3 regions of the Mesorhizobium sp. WSM4841 genome follow, and region 2 is predicted to be linked to each of the others. Evidence: predicted binding sites of a transcription regulator. Region 2 holds the regulator's gene; each other region holds the start of a gene.
What was found. Region 2 encodes LexA, which represses DNA repair genes until DNA is damaged. Its sites were predicted from a motif close to TGTTCNNNNTGTGTTCNG; they were not measured.
Positions count from the first base shown of each region.

Region 1: a site for LexA is predicted at 2,694-2,711, ahead of ruvC (crossover junction endodeoxyribonuclease RuvC). Genes of this name have one in related genera too.
Region 3: a site for LexA is predicted at 2,314-2,331, ahead of AC0L14_RS06435 (DNA recombination protein RmuC). Genes of this name have one in related genera too.

Region 1 covers NZ_JBVVQC010000009.1:222,387-226,555, forward strand. Annotated here, with positions in the region: gene AC0L14_RS14055 (heme-binding protein) at 1-137, opposite strand, end outside; gene ruvB (Holliday junction branch migration DNA helicase RuvB) at 431-1,468, opposite strand; gene ruvA (Holliday junction branch migration protein RuvA) at 1,512-2,132, opposite strand; gene ruvC (crossover junction endodeoxyribonuclease RuvC) at 2,143-2,652, opposite strand; gene rcdA (protease adaptor protein RcdA) at 2,985-3,515, opposite strand; gene AC0L14_RS14080 (hypothetical protein) at 3,896-4,169, opposite strand, start outside.
Region 2 covers NZ_JBVVQC010000005.1:136,913-141,081, reverse strand. Annotated here, with positions in the region: gene AC0L14_RS08040 (ComEC/Rec2 family competence protein) at 1-2,185, shown strand, start outside; gene lexA (transcriptional repressor LexA) at 2,179-2,916, opposite strand; gene AC0L14_RS08030 (molybdopterin molybdotransferase MoeA) at 3,021-4,169, opposite strand, start outside.
Region 3 covers NZ_JBVVQC010000004.1:172,399-176,567, forward strand. Annotated here, with positions in the region: gene AC0L14_RS06425 (transglutaminase-like domain-containing protein) at 1-512, shown strand, start outside; gene AC0L14_RS06430 (GFA family protein) at 612-1,016, shown strand; gene AC0L14_RS06435 (DNA recombination protein RmuC) at 1,021-2,280, opposite strand; gene def (peptide deformylase) at 2,386-2,916, shown strand; gene AC0L14_RS06445 (plasmid stabilization protein) at 3,011-3,316, shown strand; gene fmt (methionyl-tRNA formyltransferase) at 3,348-4,169, shown strand, end outside.

The sequences.
Region 1 (4,169 bases), on a different contig from region 2:
CGCCCCTTCATGCCCGGGTCATTCTTCCACGTTCCAGGAAGTAACTTGAGTACATCGAGATCGCTATCACCCTGTCTGGCGATATCGATGTAGCGGGGTTCTGTCTTAAGCTCGGTCACTCTGCTTGCTGCAATCATAGCTTCCCCCTGCCATATTGAACAATTGACAATATACTTCTTCGCCGCTGTCAGCGGCGTAGAAGGCCAGGACTTCAATGCATATAGTTATGCGTGAGCGCTTAATGTCGCATATTACGCGGTGCCTGAAATAACGCTATACTATTTGAAAAAAGTCAAATCGAAATTTGACTGAACTTCTATGGTTAAGAAATGAGCAGCATGATGAGGATTATAATCCTTGTCAATCATCACCTTGGATCCGACGAAGACACAGAAGCATTCGCGGGACTGAGAGGCGCCTGCAGACTTCGTCATTCCTCCTGGAACAGGCTGATCTGCTGCTGCGCCAGATCCTTCGGCGCGTCGAGTCCGAGATGCCGCCAGGCATTGGCGGTCAGCACGCGGCCGCGCGGCGTGCGCTGAATAAAACCCTGCTGGATCAGATAGGGCTCTATGATGTCCTCGATGGCGTCGCGCGGCTCGGAAAGCCCTGCCGCAATGGTCTCGATGCCGACCGGCCCGCCGCCAAAATTCCGCGCGATCATCGAGAGATAGCGGCGGTCGAGCGCGTCGAGGCCGAGCGCGTCGACCTCGAGCCGCGTCAGCGCCTCGTCGGCGATCTGGCGATCGACATGACCGTCGCCGGCGACTGATGCAAAATCACGCACGCGGCGCAAAAGGCGGCCGGCGATGCGCGGTGTCCCACGCGCGCGTCGCGCGATCTCCAGCGCGCCATCGTCGCCGAGCGGCATCGCAAGGATGCGGGCGCCGCGCCGCACGATCTGCTCCAGTTCCTCGACGGAGTAGAAATTGAGGCGGACTGGAATGCCGAAGCGGTCGCGCAGCGGATTGGTCAAAAGGCCGAGCCGGGTGGTAGCGGCGACGAGGGTGAAGCGGGCAAGATCGATCTTGACCGAGCGCGCCGCCGGCCCTTCGCCGATGATCAGGTCGAGCTGGAAATCCTCCATCGCCGGATAGAGAATTTCCTCGACCGCCGGGTTGAGCCGGTGGATCTCGTCGATGAACAGCACGTCGCGGTCTTCGAGATTGGTGAGCAGAGCTGCGAGATCGCCGGCCTTGGCGATGACCGGACCGGAGGTCGAGCGGAAATTGACACCGAGCTCACGCGCCATGATCTGCGCCAGCGTCGTCTTGCCGAGGCCGGGCGGCCCGACGAACAGCACGTGGTCAAGCGCCTCGCTGCGGCCCTTGGCAGCCTCGATGAACACTTTGAGATTGGCCCGCACCGCCGCTTGGCCGACGAAGTCGCCGAGCGTCTGCGGCCGCAAGGTCTGCTCGGCATCCTCGCCGCGCTTGTCGGGAGCAATGAGGCGTGGCGAAAGGCTCATGCGGCCTTCCTTGCACAGGGCAGGGAACGGGACAAGCGCAGACTCACCGCGCCAGCTCCTTCAGCCCGAAGCGGATCAGCTTCGAAGCATCCGCATCCTCGCCGGCGCTCTTCAGCGCCGCCGCCACCGCATTGGCGGCGGTATCGCGCGAATAGCCGAGATTGACCAGCGCCGAGACGGCGTCGGTGATCGGCGCCGGCGCGACGCCATCGCCGAGTTCCTGCTTCAGGCCGATGGTGCCGGAGGCAGTGCCCGCATAGGCTGGCGCCTTGTTCTTCAGTTCGGTGACGATGCGCTCAGCCACCTTTTTGCCGACGCCGGGCGCGCGGCTGACCATGGCAATATCACGTAGCGCGATGGCATTGGCGAGATCGGCCGGCGCCAGCGTCGACAGAATGGCCAGTGCCACCTTGGCGCCGACGCCCTGCACATTGCTCATCAACAGCCGGAACCACTCGCGCTCCAGCACCGACTGGAAACCGTAGAGCCGCAGCATATCCTCGCGCACATAGGTCTCGATGAACAGCACCACCGCCTCGCCGGGTGCCGGCAAAGCGGCAAGCGTGCGCGCCGAGCAGTGGGCGACATAGCCGACGCCGTGCACATCGACGATGCAGAAATCCTCGTCGACCTCGTCCAGCGTGCCTTTGAGCTTGCCGATCATGTGTGGTCCCTCATGCCAGCGCCGCCATCCTGTAGACAACACTCTGCCGGTGATGCGCGTGGCAGATGGCAATGGCCAGCGCGTCGGCGGCATCGTCGGTGTCGAACGTCGCCTTCGGCATCAGCACCTTGACCATCATGTGGATCTGCTTCTTGTCGCCATGGCCGACGCCGATCACCGCCTTCTTGACGGCGTTGGGCGCATATTCGGCAACGACCAGACCGGCCAGCGCCGGCACCAGCATGGCGATGCCGCGCGCCTGGCCAAGCTTCAGCGTCGCCGCCGCATCCTTGTTGACGAAGGTCTGCTCGACCGCCGCCTCGTGCGGCATGGCGGTATGCAGGATCTCGGCAAGCCCGTCATGCAACTGGCAAAGCCGTGTCGCCAGCGCCGCCTTGTCGTCGGAACGGACGGTTCCGGAGGCGACGAAGCGCAGCGAATTGCCGAGGCTCTCGACGATGCCCCAGCCGGTGCGCCTCAGCCCCGGATCGATGCCGATAATGCGAATCGTTTCCCCCATCCGCCAAGTCTACCCTTGGCGGACAGCGATGCCAGCGAAATGTGAACAAACCAGAAACAGGCTCCGCTGCTTGCAGGATGAGCCAAAGAGACTGTTTCGAAAGTCGCTCCGGCGAGTCATATGGTGGTGGTTTCGAGAACGGAGCGGAGCGGACATTTGGGTCCATGAGCCCACGCATGACCCCGAAAATCGGAACCGATTTTCGGAAAGGATCATGCGCAAAAATCAAAGTGCTACAGCGTCCTTTGCGCGTCCAAGAGGACGCGCGGCGCTGTAGATAAGCGCAGAAAACGCCATCAGATGCCGCCAGAGTAGAGTTTCCAAACGGTCTCTCAGCCGCGGGCGAAAGCCGTGTTCAGCAACGTGATCTGATCGGAAACCGGATTGACGCGGCGGCCGGATGGCGACACGTCGGCCACGGCGCCGCCGTAGATCTCCTCGTCCATGCGACGCACCAGCGCCTGCAGGCGCAGCGAGCGGTCGATGAGGTCAAGAAAATCCTTGGGCAGTTCGACCCAGCCTGCGGCATCGTTGTTGGCGGAAGCGGTGTCGAGGCGCACCTTGGATTTTTCGGAAGCAACCTGATCGCGGGTCATCTCGCCGGAATTCGCCGCGCGCTGCAATAGCAGCCAAGAGGCGACCTGCATCAGCCTCGTGGTCAGTCGCATCGATTCGGCCGCATAGAGCGTCGCCGCCAGCCTGGACAGTTTCTTCGCCTCCGCCCGGCCCTTGCCGTCCAGATATTCGGCCGCCTGCTCGACCAGGCCCATCCCTTCCTGGTAGAGCGGCTTGAAGGATTGGGAGAAAACCCGGCGCTCCGCCAGCTTGATGGTTTTCGCGCTTCCCTTCGAAGGATCGTTCATCGATACGCCCTGCACTTGCCTTACAGCCGGCCGAATCGGCGTCATCGCCGTCACGCCCTGCACCCTATATGACCGAGGCTTGAAAATGCGCTTCGCCGCCGGCGAAGGCAAGCACATGTTTAACAAACGGTTAACGGCGGCGCAGGCACCGGGGCAATCCGGATCGCGGACAAAAAAAGAGCCGCGGATAAGGCGGCTCTCAGGAGTTTAACAGGGAGGCGTCAAACAAAGTGGCTCCAACCACTCGGTAAGAATCCAGATCACTGGATGCACATAGTAAACGCCTGTAAAGCTTAATGAAGCCTTAACGGCGCGGATATTTTTTGAACAAGCGTCGCCCGCCTGTGCCGTAACAGCACAATGCTCAGAGCCTTTGGGACTCAGGCCTTTTGGGTCTCGGGAAGCCGCTCAACTTTCCACACCACCGGCAGCGCGATGTAGGCGAACAGCAGCAATCCCGCGTAAAAACCCATCGAGGACGTTGCCACAAGCGGCTCGATCGCCGGGTTGCCGCCAAGCATGATGTAGAGGCCGATCAACAGGCCGATGCCACTGATTGCCGTCAACCAGAAATGAGCGGTGGCAAGCCTCTTTTCCGCGACTGCCGGAAACAGATGGTAGAAGAAGGCGAACACCGCCGACATCAGCCATCCG
Region 2 (4,169 bases):
CCGCGGCGTCGCCTTTCTGCTGGTGCCGGTTTTTCTGGCATGCGGGGTGATCGTCTATTTTTCGCTTGCCGTCGAACCGGACTTTCCGCAGCCTATTGCCGTCGTGGTCCTCACGGCATTGTGTGCGGCAGTGACACGCTCATGGCGCAAAACGCATCTGTGCTTCATGGCAGCGTTGCTGTGCGCACTCGGGCTACTCGCCGCCAAGGTTGAAACCTGGCGCGTGGGAACGCAGATGCTCGGCTCGGAAATCCAGACCCAGCTCACCGGCCGTGTCGTTAGGCTCGATCAGATGGCGAACGGCCGGATCAGGCTGACCATCGACGTGATGTCGACCGCCCGGCCGACACTGCGTTATGCGCCGGAACGTGTCAGGGTTTCGGCACGCAAAATTCCCGCTGAGATGACCGCAGGCTCGGTGGCAACCGGCTATGTGAGGCTTCTGCCTCCGACTGGCCCGGTTAGGCCGGACAGTTATGACTTCTCCTTCGACAGCTATTTCGCCGGTATCGGTGCCAGTGGCTTTTTCCTCGGCAATCCGAAGATCGTCGTTTCCGAAGATGCACCGTTCGCCGCGCGCATTTCTTCCTCGATCGAAAAGGCGCGTGAAACCATCGCCGACCATATCAGGGACAGCATCGGTGGCGCCGAGGGGGAGATTGCCGCCGCGCTGATCGTCGGCGTGCGTGCCGGCATTCCCGAAGAGATAAACGAATCGATGCGGCGCACCGGCATCTACCACATCATCTCGATTTCCGGCCTGCACATGGCGCTTGTCGCCGGCACCATCATGGGATTGCTGCGCGGCGCCTTTGCGCTGGTTCCCGATTTTTCGTCGCGCCGGCCGGTCAAAAAATATGCGGCTGCTGCCGCACTCGTTTCCATCGCTGCCTATCTGATTTTTTCCGGTATCGTGGTCGCGGCTGAACGCAGCTTTATCATGCTGGCGGTAATGCTTGTCGCCGTGCTGTTCGACCGGGCGGCACTCACCATGCGCAATCTGGCGATTTCGGCCATCGCCGTCATCGTCGTGTCGCCGCACGAGGTGGTCGGCCCAAGCTTCCAGATGTCCTTCGCCGCGACCGCTGCTCTCGTGGGCGCCTATGCCGGCTGGTCCGACTATCGTGCCGACAAGGCCACCGCGCCGCCACAGCGACGGTCAACGATCGCTTTCGTCACGCGAAAACTTGCCGCTGGGACAGGTACCATCGCAATGACCTCCATCATTGCCGGCAGCGCCACCGCACTCTTCGCCATCTGGCACTTCCAGCGCGTCTCGCCGCTCAGCCTGTTCGCCAATCTGGCCGTCATGCCGATCGTCACGGTCGTGATGTTCCTGGCCGTCGTCAGCGCCTTGGCAATGCCGTTCGGCTTCGACGGCCCTTTCCTATACATGATGGGCAAGGGGCTGACGGCCATGATTGCAATATCGGGATGGATCTCCGAGCGGTCGCCGGTCGATGCCGTCGGGCTGATCTCGTTGCAGTCGGTTCTGCTGGTGACGGCCGCCCTGGTCATCGCCACGATGGCAACGACATGGTTGCGGCTTGCGGCACTTCCCTTTGCGCTCGCCGGCCTGCTGACGATTTCCGAGACGCGCACCCCCGACGTGCTGATTTCGGAAGATGCGCATCTGGTGGCGCTGCCGATCGGCGGCGGCGAACTTGCCGTCAACCGGGTGCACTCGAACGAATTCACCACCGACAACTGGAAACATGCGCTGGTTTCAGCGACCATTGTCGAGCCGGAGACATTCGAAAAAGGAGACGTGCGGTTCGACATCGTCGACCCGGCCGACCTGCCGCCGGGAGCGCCCTTCTACTGCACTGCCGGCCTGTGCCTCGCCCGGCACCAGTCCGGCGCGATCATCGCGCTCGCCGACGACCGCAAAACCGCACGGCCAGCCTGTGCCTTTGCGGATTTGATCGTCATCGATGATGCCACAGCCTATTATAATCCCTGCCGCAATCCGCTGGTTCTCGTCGTCACCAAACGGCAGCTCGCTCGCATGGGCAGTGCCGCCGTCTTTTTCGATCCGCTATCTGCGACGACGCGCGCAGAAATCCGTTTTGCCGTCAGACAGCCCTATAGGCCTTGGCATGAGCAGCGGAGATTTTCGCGCGAGGCGAGGGGCCTGCCGCCATACCGCAGGGCCGAGAAACCCAAAAAGCCTGCCGTTCAGTAACGCCGGATCAGTCCGACGAGCTTGCCTTGCACCTTGACCCTGTCCGGCCCGAAGATGCGCGTCTCATAGGCCGGATTGGCGGCTTCCAGTGCGATCGAGGCACCTTTGCGGCGGAACCGCTTCAGCGTCGCTTCCTCGTCGTCGACCAAGGCGACGATGATCTCGCCAGGCTGGGCGGTGTCGGCGTTGCGGATGATGACCGTGTCGCCGTCGAAAATGCCGGCCTCGATCATCGAGTCACCCTTGACCTCCAGCGCGTAGTGCGTGCCGCCGGTGATCATGTCCGGTGGTACCGAAATCGAATGCGTCTGGTGCTGGATGGCGTCGATCGGCACACCGGCAGCGATGCGGCCCATCACCGGTATGGAGATGGTGGCAACGACGTCGTCGTCATTGCCGGCTGCGGGCATGCGCGAAGGCGCCGGCTTGATCTGTCGTCCGAGGCTGCCCTGCCCAAGGCTGCCCTGAATGACGCTTGGCGAGAATTTGCGCGCCGCATTGAGGCCGGGCGCGATCGAATCGGGCAGGCGCAGCACCTCCAGCGCGCGGGCGCGGTTGGGCAGGCGGCGAATGAAACCGCGCTCCTCCAGTGCAGTGATCAGCCGATGGATCCCCGACTTCGAGGCGAGGTCGAGCGCTTCCTTCATCTCGTCGAACGAGGGCGGAATGCCGCTTTCCTTCAGCCGCTCGTGGATGAACATCAGCAGTTCATGTTGTTTGCGTGTCAGCATCGCGACCCCCAACAGAATCAGAAAAACAAACCCAGAACAAACACTATCTGTTCCAGTTGTGTTCCGCAACCGTTTAAAATTTAATGAATGTGTTGACGTTTTGTTCAGCGTAGCATCAGCACGCTGCACGCGGCGCCCGTCGCGGCTGGGGGAGCGAACGGCTCGCGCACGATCAGCCCGTTGGCGTCGGCCAGCATTTTGAGCATCGAGGAATCCTGGATGCCGAACGGGGTCGCCAGCAGCGTGCCGGCTTCTTCGCTAACCACGGCGCGTACATAGTCCTGCCTGAGATCGTTGGCCGGCATGGCGGCGCCGAGCCGCGCCTGACGCATGTCCTGCCGGAAGGCGCGGCCGCCGAGCCGCGCAAGCAGCGGCGTCAGAAAGAGCTGCGTGCAGACCAGGCTCGCCACCGGATTGCCAGGCAGGCCGATGCAGCGGATGTCACCCAGCCGCCCGAACATCAGCGGCTTGCCGGGCCGCATGGCGATTTTCCAGAAATCGAGCGTCATGCCTTCACCGGTCAGCACGTCATGGACCAGGTCATGGTCGCCGACCGAGGCGCCGCCCAGCGTGACGATGACGTCGGCGCCTGCGTCGACCGCTTGTTTCACCAGCGTGGCGATCGCCTCCTTGCGGTCGGGGGCGATGCCGAGATCGAGCGCGCTGGCGCCGACCGAGCGGGCCGCGGCGGCGACGCCATAGGCATTGGACGAGATGATCTGGTCGGGGCCAAGGTCGCTGCCCGGCGGCAGCAATTCGTCGCCGGTGGCGATGATGGCGACCAACGGCCGTTTCACCACGCTGACCTGCGGGTGGTTGGCCGACGCCGCCAGCGACAATGCCGCCGGATCAAGCGGGCGGCCTTTCTCCAGCAGGACGTCGCCCTTCGAGAAATCGAGCCCGAGGCGGCGGATGTTGCGGCCTTCAACCGTCGACGCGGTCACTTCGATGCTGCCGCCGCCGAGGTCGCGGACATTCTCCTGGATGACGATGGTGTCCGCGCCTGCAGGAAGCGGCGCGCCGGTGAAGATGCGCACGGCCTGCGCCGGGCCGACTGTTCCGGCAAAGCCGCGTCCGGCCGGCGCCATGCCGATCACCGAAAGTCTTGCGGGCACGGATGCGACATCCTCGGCCCGCACGGCATAGCCGTCCATGGCGGACGCGTTGAACGGCGGCTGGGTGCGGAGCGCCAGGAGCGGCTCCGCCAGCACGCGGTCGGCGGCGTCCATCAGGGCGACGCTTTCAGCCTGCAA
Region 3 (4,169 bases), on a different contig from region 2:
CCAGCCGCTATTGCGAGAGCGACGTGCTGGCGAGCGAGGCGTGGCGGCTGTTCGGCCACACACCGCTCGGCATTCCACGCGTGCAGGCGGTCTGCGATTTCGTCCACAACCACATTATCTTCAATTACGGCAATGCGCGGCCGACGCGCACCGCGGCAGAGGCCTATCGTGAGAAAAGCGGCGTCTGTCGCGACTTCGCCCATCTCGCCGTCGCCTTCTGTCGCGCCTTGAACATCCCGACGCGCTACTGCACCGGCTACATCAGCGACATCGGCCTGCCGAAACCGTGGTCGGACATGGATTTCGCCGCCTGGATGGAGGTCTATCTCGGCGGCCGCTGGCATGCCTTCGATCCGCGCAACAATGCGCCGCGCATCGGCCGTATCCTGATCGCCTCCGGCCGCGACGCAGCCGATGTGCCGCTGACCCATATTTTCGGGCCGGGCACGCTGGCCGGCTTCAAGGTCTGGACGGAAGAGGTCATCGAACAGGCGTCGGCGCAGCAGTCTTGAACCGCCGGATGCTTCGCGCGTTGTGAATGCCTGTGGAACTGCGGCGGCTGCGCCGTTAAGCTCGAACGCGTCGAGGCGCAGCCGAAGGGAGGAGCGAAGATGAAAATCGACGGCGGGTGCCATTGCGGCGCTATCACCTACGAAGCGGAGGTCGATCCGGAAAAGACCAGTATTTGCCACTGCATCGATTGTCAGCAGCTGACGGGCACGGCCTTCCGCGTGACCGTGCCGGCGCCGGAGGACCACTACCGGATCACCAAGGGCACGCCGAAGATCTACATCAAGATCGCATCGAGCGGCGCCAGGCGCGCCCAGGCCTTTTGCGGCGAGTGCGGTTCGCACCTCTATGCCACGTCGGTCGGCGACGGGCCGAAAGTCTACGGCATCAGAGTCGGCACGGCGCGGCAGCGCGAACAACTGATCCCGAGAAAACAGATATGGCACCGCTCGGCGCTGCACTGGCTGCCGGAGTTCGAAGGCATGACGACCGTCGAGGAGCAATAGCCTCTCAGTCGTCGCCTTCGACGACCCTTAGTCTCAGCTGACCGGTCTTGGAGTCGGCGACGCGCGCACCCGCTTCGGCCTTCGCGCTGGCCCCCGATCCGGCGTCGCCCTCCGTCGGCTGCGCGCCGAACTCCAGTGCCTCGATCTTCTGGCCGCGCTTGGTCACCTTCGACGTCGAGACGAGGATATCGTCGATATCCTTGGCCGACTGGCCGAAATGGCTCTGCAGCTTGCGCACCCGTTCGTCGAGGCGCGAGACATCCTCCATCAGCCGGATGACTTCGCCCTGGATCAGATGCGCCTGTTCGCGCATGCGGGCGTCCTTGAGGATCGCCTGGATGACCTGGATCGACAGCATCAGCAGCGACGGCGAGACGATGACGATTCGGGCACGGTGCGCCTTGTGGACAATCCCCTCGAAATTCTCGTGGATCTCCGCGAACACCGATTCCGACGGCACGAACATGAAGGCGGTGTCCTGCGTCTCGCCCTGGATCAGGTATTTTTCTGAAATATCGCGGACGTGCACCTCGATGTCGCGCCGAAACGCTTGGGCTGCGACCTTCTGCAAATCGACGCCTTCGGCGGCACGGATGGCGTTCCAGGCTTCCAGCGGAAACTTGGCGTCGATGGCAAGTGCGGGCGCGCCATTCGGCATCTTCACCAGGCAGTCGGGCCGGCTGCCGTTCGACAAGGTCGCCTGGAATTCGTAGGCACCGTGCGGCAGGCCGTCGGCGACGATAGCCTCCATGCGAGACTGGCCGAAGGCGCCGCGCGTCTGCTTGTTGGAGAGGATCGCCTGAAGCTGAACGACCTGGCCGGCGAGCGACTGGATGTTGCCCTGCGCCGTATCGATGACCGCCAGCCGCTCCTGCAGTCTGGCGAGGCTCTCATGCGTCGATTTCGTCTGCTCGGTCATGGTCTGGCCGAGACGGCCGGTCATCGCGTCGAGGCGTTGACCGATCGATTGTGTGAGTTCGGCCTGCCGCGCCCCGAACACTTCGGCGATCGCGCCGATGCGGCCCTGCATCTCGGCCTGGCTTTGCAAAATGCCGGCCATCCGCGCCTCCGCGTCACGGGCGTGGTCGGCGGCTTCGGCGGCAGCCACCGCACGCGCCTTGGCCGAGCGCCAGAGCGCGACGACGAGCGCCACGAACAGGCCCAGAAACAGGATCGCGCCGAATGCCAGTGCGTGACCGAGCGTGATCGTGGTGGCGCCGAGCCGGGCGATTGGTTCGGACAGGATGGTGGTCAGGTCATTCATATGGGGCAGCATAGATGATTCGGCCTGACGGCACAGATCAAAACGTGAACGGCGCTGCAAATGCCCAGGTTGACGCTTTTCGTGCGAGGTCTTAGGTGAGACGCCATGTCGATCAAGCCGCTCATCATCCTTCCCGATCCCGTCCTGCGCCAGGTTTCGAAACCGGTCGAGCGCGTCGACGCCGCTTTGCGCAAACTGGCCGACGATATGCTGGACACCATGTATGATGCGCCGGGCATCGGTCTGGCGGCGATCCAGGTCGGCGAGCCGCTGCGCATGCTGGTGATCGACCTCGCCAAGGAAGACGAGCCGCCGGCGCCGCATGTCTTCATCAATCCCGAGATTCTTGAGAGCGCCGATCAGCGCTCTGTCTACGAGGAAGGTTGCCTGTCGATCCCGGATTACTATGCCGAGGTCGAGCGCCCCGCCGCTGTGCGGGTGAAATATCTCGATCGCGACGGCAAGCTGCAGGAGATCGAGGCCGAAGGGTTGATGGCGACTTGCCTGCAGCACGAAATCGACCATCTCAACGGCGTTCTGTTCATCGACCACATCTCGAAGCTGAAGCGCGACATGGTGGTGAAGAAGTTCAAGAAGCTCGCGAGGGACAAGACGCCGGGCAAGTTGGTGGGATAGGGCGATACTCGCGCAGTTTGATGCTGAACCTTTCGAAGATATTGGCGGGACAGCGCCCCTCTGCCCTGTTCCAGATCAGGAAATGGAGACGCCGATGAGCGACATGCTGATCAGAAATATTCCCGAACCCTTGAAGCGGGAAATCGAGCAGGCGACGCGTAAGAGCGGCCAGAGCGTCTCGGGCAAGGCGATCGCTCTTCTGCGCGAAGGCATGGTCGCCGAAAGGCAAGCCAGGCTGGAGCCGGGTCGTTCGGCATGGGACGCTATTCGCGCGACTTTCGCTGCTGAAAACGCAATTGGCGATGAATTCGCCAAGCTCATGAACGAAATCGAAGCAGAAAGGAAACGCGACTTCGGTCGCCGACCCGCAAAGTTCGCGACTTCGACTGAGCCGACTTAGCGGCCAGACCTAGACCGGACCCGGAACAAAAATGCCCCTGCGCGTCATCTTCATGGGTACGCCCGAATTCTCCGTGCCGACGCTGCGGGCGATCGCAGATGCCGGGCATGAGATAGAAGCCGTCTACACCCAGCCACCGCGCGCCGCCGGTCGCCGTGGGCTGGAACTGACGCGGTCGCCGGTGCAGCGCGAGGCGGAGCGGCTGGGCCTCGAGGTGCGGACGCCGGTGTCGCTGAAAAGCGAAGGCGAGCAGCAGGCGTTCCGCGCCTTGCGGGCCGATGTCGCCGTCGTCGTCGCCTATGGATTGCTGTTGCCTAAACCGATTCTCGAGGCGCCGCGGCTCGGCTGCCTCAATGGTCACGCGTCGCTGTTGCCACGCTGGCGCGGCGCCGCCCCTATCCAGCGCGCCATCATGGCCGGCGATATTGAGACAGGCATGATGGTGATGCGGATGGAAGAGGGCCTGGACACCGGCCCGGTGGCGATGGTCGAAAAATGCGCCATCGGCCCCGATATGACGGCCGGCGAACTGCACGATCGGTTGATGCACGTTGGTGCCGCGCTGATGGCGGAAGCGCTGGCACGAATGGAACGGGATGCCCTGACATTTACCGCACAGGCGACGGAGGGGGTGACCTACGCCAAAAAGATCGATAAAGCGGAGACGCGCGTGGACTGGACGCGGCCTGCTGGCGAAGTCCACGATCATATTCGCGGCCTGTCGCCCTTTCCCGGCGCATGGTGCGAGACCGAAATTGGCGGCCGCCTGGAGCGGCTGAAACTGCTTCGCTCGACGCTTTCGGATGGCGCCGGCGAGCCGGGAGGAATTCTCGACGACCGGCTGACGGTCGCC